Gloeocapsopsis sp. IPPAS B-1203: one gene and its partner. Each later gene encodes a partner of the first gene's protein in a complex. Links are inferred from orthologs where the notes say so. Each region holds a gene or a part of one and is shown on either strand. Other genes may lie near its edges.

Region 1 (3,162 bases):
GGAAAGTTTTTTCTGCTAATTTTATTCTGCGATTTCTCAACCCCAATCTTTCTTTTGGTCAAATTTCCATTTGGACAAGGGATGCAGTGCATCTAGGTAAGTCAAGTTGTAGTGCAACGGTGTAATTGTAATGAAATTGTGACGAATTGCCTCGACATCAGTTGGCATATCCTGCGGTAGATCTAAACCTTGTTTGGCTGGTGTAACGTCTTCAAGTAACTCTCCAGCTAGCCAGTAATAAGTTTTACCACGCGGATCGACACGCTTTTCAAAGACATCAACATAGCGACGAATTCCCTGACGTGTGATTTGCACCCCTGCAATTTCTGCTAATTCGACCGCAGGAATATTAACATTGAGTAACATGACTTCGGGTAAAGGCTGACTTGCGATCTTGTCGAGTAAATCAACTGCAAATGTCGCAGCCGGTTGAAATGCTTTAGAAGTAAAACTTGTCAGTGACAGTGCGACACTAGGTATACCCTCAATGATACCCTCCATAGCGGCGGAAACAGTACCAGAGTAGAGAATATCAGTACCTAAATTTGCACCCTGATTGATACCGGAAAGCACAAAATCTGGTGGACTATCAAGCAATGCCCATAGTGCTAGTTTCACGCAGTCAGCAGGAGTTCCTGAACAAGCCCAAGCTTTGATACTAGGGTGAAATACCGACTCGACAAGTTCCGCACGAATTGGTTGATGTAACGTTAATCCATGTCCAGTTGCCGATCGCTCGCGATCTGGACAAACAACAGTAACTTCGTGTCCGGCTGCTGCTAAAGTATCGGCTAGAGTACGAATTCCCAGCGCGTAAATACCGTCGTCGTTGCAGATAAGTAATTTCATAGAGGTCGGAGATCAGAGGTCGGAGATCAGGGGAAGAATTAGTAACTAGCCACTAATCACTAGCCACTAATCACTAGCCACTCGCTCCTCGCCCCTACTCCCTTTTAAACTGATACGATACACTTAATATTGAATTGAATAGCTGGCTTTCAGAGAATTACTGTTGAATACAACAAGCATGAGCAATCAGCCTAGCACTTTAAAGGCTCAACTAGAAACTTTACGACAAGAAGGCATAAGCGCGATCGCTGCTGCTGATTCCTTGGATCGATTAGAGGAACTTCGAGTAGTTTACCTCGGTAAGAAGGGTCAACTATCAGGATTATTGCGCAGCATGGGGCAATTGAGTGCTGAAGAACGTCCGCAAATTGGGGCGATCGCCAATGTTGTTAAAGAAGCTTTACAAGACGAACTAGAAAACCAGCGTCAAAAATTACAAGCGGCTGCAATTCAAGCACAATTAAAAGCAGAAACGATTGATGTCACCATGCCTGGTGTTTACCGCCCGCTTGGTCGCGTTCATCCGCTCCACAGTACAATGGATAGGGTGCTGGATATCTTTGTTGGTCTAGGCTACACTGTGGCTCAAGGACCAGAGATGGAAACTGATTACTATAATTTTGAAGCACTTAATTTCCAACCAGATCATCCTGCACGCGATATGCAGGACACTTTGTTTCTTCCTGATGGAAACTTACTACGGACGCATACTTCCAACGTGCAAATTCACTACATGGAAGATAACGATCCGCCAGTAAGAGTTGCAATTCCAGGACGCTGCTATCGTCGCGATACTGTAGATGCTACCCACGCCGCAGTGTTCCACCAAATCGAAATTTTGGCAATCGATGAAGGTTTGACTTTTACCGACCTCAAAGGAACAGTTAAAATATTCCTACAAGAATTATTCGGTGATTCACCAATTCGCTTCCGCGCAAGTTATTTTCCCTTTACTGAACCTTCCGCCGAAGTAGACGTGCAATGGAAAGGTCGTTGGTTAGAAGTAATGGGCTGCGGTATGGTTGATCCTAATGTGCTTAAAGCCGTAGGTTACGACCCTGAAGTTTATACAGGGTTTGCTGCAGGAATGGGTGTGGAAAGATTAGCAATGGTATTGCACGAAATTGATGATATTCGTCGTTTCTATAACAGCGACTTGCGCTTTTTACAACAGTTTTAGAATGCAAACTAACGACAGCGATCGCAATGTCCACAATTAAATGCTGCTTGATCGAACCCAAATGCACTTAAGAGAAATCGCCAACGACACGCACGAGTGTTCAGATATTCATTAATTTGATCCGCGACATTGAGTTGTCCTGGAGATTGTAAGCGTGTCTGATGAATAATGTAATTGAAAGGATCTTGCCATTCAAGTTGACCATTACTGTGAAGTAGTGCAAGGGCGATCGCACTTTCAGCATCTCGCGGAACTTCACCTTTTGTAGGTAACTTTTTGGCTAACTGCTGTGCTTTGATGTATTGCGATCGCACTGATGCCGTAAAAAATTCTTGACGTTGCTTATCTTCAGAATCTAGCCATCCTGTCGGTTCACTCACAAGTGTTAAAGCAATACTGAGTTTACCATCACGCCCTGCGCGTCCAATTTCTTGCACATATTCGGAAAGTAACATTGGTGCATGAAAGTGAATTACCCAGCGGACATCGGGCTTATTAATCCCCATGCCAAATGCTGAGGTACAAACCACAACAGGTATTTTGCTACTTAACCAGTGATTTTCAATTTCTCGACGTTCTTCTGGGCTTAAACCTGCATGGTAAGCAGCTGTAGTGTAACCTTGTTGGTTCAACCATTGAGCTAAACTTTCGCTATCTCGACGTGTACGCACATAAATTAATCCAGCCTGTTTTGGTTTGGCTTGAATAAATTTTAATAACTGTTGTTTTCGACCGCGTGGTGTCCACACGGTTTGAACTTTAAGGTGGAGGTTTGAACGATAGGGATTTTGGCGAAAGAATTGAGGTTGCTGGAGTTGTAAAACTTGTTGAATTATACTTTGAGCTTGCGGATCGGCAGTAGCGGTAAAAGCAGCGATCGCAATTTTTGTTCCCTGTGGTTTTGATTGTAACAATGCAGGTCGTACTGCACCTAAACGGCGGTATGCTGGGCGAAAGGTATCTCCCCACTGTACTAAACAATGTGCTTCATCAAGAATCAGGCTGTTGATCTTTACTTGCGGTTGACACAAGCGTTCCCACACAGGTGCACTAAGCAGTGTTTCGGGTGAAAGATAAAGTAACTTGAGCTGCTGTCGTTCTAATTGCTGTAAAATTTGCTTGCGTTGATATGT
Region 2 (3,450 bases), on another replicon or contig:
GATTAAATACTTTGGCTAGGGTAGTAATAAGTATCGGAACAGAAAACTGATTTAAGGATTATATCCTTGGCGAAACGGGTAGTTGTACTTACAACAGTCCTTTATTCCTGTTTAGTGTTCCGTTGCTTGTTGCAGCATATCAACAGTATTATTGCGCAAAATAACTTGCAACAAGTTGCCCAACGGTTTGCAGGAGAACTCAGTGACAATGAATTGCCACTGCCTCAAATACCCTGGATGGTTAAACTCGATGGCAGCTATATCTACTTCTTTCAGTTTAAGCAGACAGGCTGAATATTTGCTTGAAAGGTTCCTATTACCATGCAGTTTGCTGCGATGAAGCAGGTAGCAAAGTGATTGAGCAGCAAAGATTCTTAGTTGCATTCGGCTATATGAATTGGAGCACATCAAATGGTTTCGCTGGCACGGCAATGTATGCAAAGCTTTGCAATTTGATAAGATAGTCTGGCTGAAGTTTAAGCAAGCATACTCCATGCGTATTTCTCTGAATTGGTTGCAAGAACTGGTTGAGTTGACTCTTTCTCCAGAAGAATTGGCGGAAACGTTAACAATGGCAGGGTTTGAAGTAGAAGAAATTGAAGATCGTCGTACTTGGGCAGAGGGAGTGGTTGTCGGAAAAGTACTGGAGTGTCAACGCCATCCCAATGCTGATAAACTCAGTGTCACGACAGTAGATGTGGGAACTGCTTCTTCAGAACTATTAAATATAGTCTGCGGTGCGTCTAACGTGCGGGCGGGAATTTATGTGCCGGTCGCGTTAGTTGGTACTTATCTGCCCAAAATTGACGTCAAAATCAAAGCAGCAAAACTACGCGGAGTACGCTCTGAAGGCATGATTTGTTCTTTAGCTGAGTTGGGATTAGCTAAAGAATCTGCAGGAATTCATATTTTTGAGCAGGAAGTGCCATTAGGTAGTGATGTTCGCCCATTGCTTGGCTTAGATGATGTCATTCTTGACTTGACAGCAACGGCAAATCGTGCTGATGCATTAAGTATGGTTGGTGTAGCACGAGAGGTCGCTGCAATTACAGGTAAAACAGTGCGATTACCAGCAGCACAGGAAAGCTCAATCTCAGCTGGTAAAAAGAATTTAACTATTAATATCGTAGAATCACAAGCTTGCCCTGCTTACATGGGTACGGCGATCGAATCTCTAAAAATTGCTCCTTCACCAGCATGGTTACAACAGCGATTGCAAGCCGCAGGAATTCGCCCAATCAATAATGTTGTCGATATTACAAACTACATTGTGCTGGAATGGGGTCAACCGCTACATGCTTTTGATCGCGATCGCCTTTTAGCTGTTAGTGAAACTCAATCAGAATTAACGATCGGTGTCCGATTCGCACAAGCTGGCGAAACACTAAAAACGCTGGACGGTCAAACGCGCACGCTTTCCAATCAAGCTTTACTGATTACCGCGCACGATAAACCAGTTGCTTTAGCAGGGGTTATGGGAGGCGAAGCAACAGAAGTGCATGAAGGTACTCAAAACCTCGTTCTAGAAGCTGCACTCTTCGATCCTGTCGCAATTCGTCGTTCTGCACGGAGCCAAGGTTTACGTACAGAAGCTTCAGCAAGGTACGAACGGGGAATTAACGCTGCTGAATTAGAGCTAGCCTGTCGTCGCGCTTTAATGCTTATGCGTGAATTAGCTGGAGGTGTTGTTGTACAACAGCAGTTTGCTGATGCACGTCCCGAAGTTGGTGCGCTGTCACGTTCGATTGAACTACGTCTTAACCGCGTCAACCAGGTTTTAGGACCAATAGACTTAGGAGAGACTACAGGCGAATTACAATCAGAAGATATTCAGCAAATTCTTACCGCACTCGGATGTCAAGTCAAACCATCACCTGAACAAAAAGTCTTGAGTGTAACAGTTCCGCCATATCGTCACCGCGATTTAGAGCGCGAAATTGACTTGATTGAAGAAATTTCACGGTTGTATGGTTACGATCGCTTTTGCGACACTTTACCTGAAAAAACAGAGCCTGGCTATCTTTCCCTAGAACAGCAACTCACTCGCCAACTCCGCGAAGCTTTCCGCGCTGCTGGATTGACAGAATTGATTCATTATTCATTAGGTAAGCCAGGACAAGATCGACAAATTGTACTCACCAACCCAATTTTTGTTGAATATTCAGCACTGCGCACAGATTTAATTTCTGGCTTGATTGATGCTTTTCAGTACAACCTAGAGCAAGGTAATGGCAGCTTGAATGGTTTTGAAATTGGGCGCATTTTCTGGCAAGAAGAAGATGGCTTGCTCGAAGCTGAGGCTTTAGGTGGAATTTTAGGTGGAGATGTCACTCAAGGTAAGTGGACGTCAGGTGGAAAAGAACATCCTTTGACTTGGTTTGAAGCTAAGGGCGTTCTAGAAAGTGTCTTTCAACGCTTGGGCTTGAAGGTGGAGTTTCAACCCAGTCATCAAGACTCCCGCTTGCATCCAGGACGTACTGCATCGTTATGGTTGCAGGGTAATCGATTAGGTGATTTTGGACAAGTCCATCCTCAATTACGTCAAGAAAAAGGCTTACCAGATGCGGTTTATGTATTTCAACTTGATTTAGATGTGATTTTAGATTATTGGGATCGCGACGAAGTTTTAGTCCCAAGATTCCGTCCGTATTCTACTTATCCAGCTTCACCTAGAGATATCGCATTTTTCGCTCATCTAGAAGTCTCTGTTGCGGAAATAAAACGCGCGATCGCCCTTGCAGCCGGAGAATTACTCGAATCGGTGGAATTGTTTGATGAATATCGCGGCGAACACGTCCCACAAGGACAAAGAAGTTTGGCGTTTCGCTTGGTGTATCGCGCTCAAAACCGGACTCTAACAGATGAGGACATCGAACCTGTACACCAGAAAGTGCGAGAATCTTTAGTAGAAAAATTTGGCGTAAATCTACGCAGTTGAGTTTGCAAATTACTGGAAGACTATGCCTAAGTACGTAATGTGGGGAAGTTACTGCGATAATGTACTAGAAAAACGCGCTCCTTATCGACAGGCTCATCTCGACGGCCTGGCTGCACAAAAAGAATCTGGAGTGTTGATTACAATCGGTCCAACAAAGGATTTAACAAAGGTTTTTGGCATTTACGAAGCTGAGGATGCAGCAACAGTCCATCAACTTGTTGAAGCCGATCCTTATTGGAAAAATGGAGTTTGGACTGAGTACTCTATTAAAGAGTGGATTCAAGCTTTTTAAGTAGGTCGATTGACATCAACCGCAGGTGCTCTGCTACTTCCTTCGGAGCTACCCAGACGAATTGTTGCGAATTTATTTGCCAAGCCTAGCTAAGGTTAATATCAATTAACTGTAAAGGCTTGGGTTGAGGTGCTGACGACAAAAATCTAATACAACAGATAAATCGCTAGTTTGTTGTGGATAATTAACTATTGGTCTACTTATTGTGATTAAAGGAATA

Evidence for each region.
Region 2: the proteins of pheS (region 1) and pheT are in contact, whole or in part, in a crystal structure (PDB 6P24), measured with the Escherichia coli proteins. The link is inferred for Gloeocapsopsis sp. IPPAS B-1203 from one-to-one orthologs.

Annotation. Positions count from the first base shown.
Region 1 is NZ_PEIG01000023.1:21,053-24,214, reverse strand. The notes cover bases 198-3,028. They hold pheS (phenylalanine--tRNA ligase subunit alpha), read left to right. Parts: upstream 198-1,027; coding sequence 1,028-2,029; downstream 2,030-3,028. Other genes in these bases: CSQ79_RS25690 (RecQ family ATP-dependent DNA helicase), read right to left, coding at 2,038-3,028; surE (5'/3'-nucleotidase SurE), read right to left, coding at 198-849. In the rest of the region: more of surE, read right to left, coding at 37-197; more of CSQ79_RS25690, read right to left, coding at 3,029-3,162.
Region 2 is NZ_PEIG01000010.1:49,869-53,318, forward strand. What follows is about bases 97-3,215. They hold pheT (phenylalanine--tRNA ligase subunit beta), read left to right. Parts: upstream 97-493; coding sequence 494-2,938; downstream 2,939-3,215. Other genes in these bases: CSQ79_RS17690 (hypothetical protein), read left to right, coding at 97-294; CSQ79_RS17700 (YciI family protein), read left to right, coding at 2,961-3,215. Also shown: more of CSQ79_RS17690, read left to right, coding at 67-96; more of CSQ79_RS17700, read left to right, coding at 3,216-3,230; CSQ79_RS17705 (cobalt-precorrin-6A reductase), read right to left, coding at 3,336-3,450.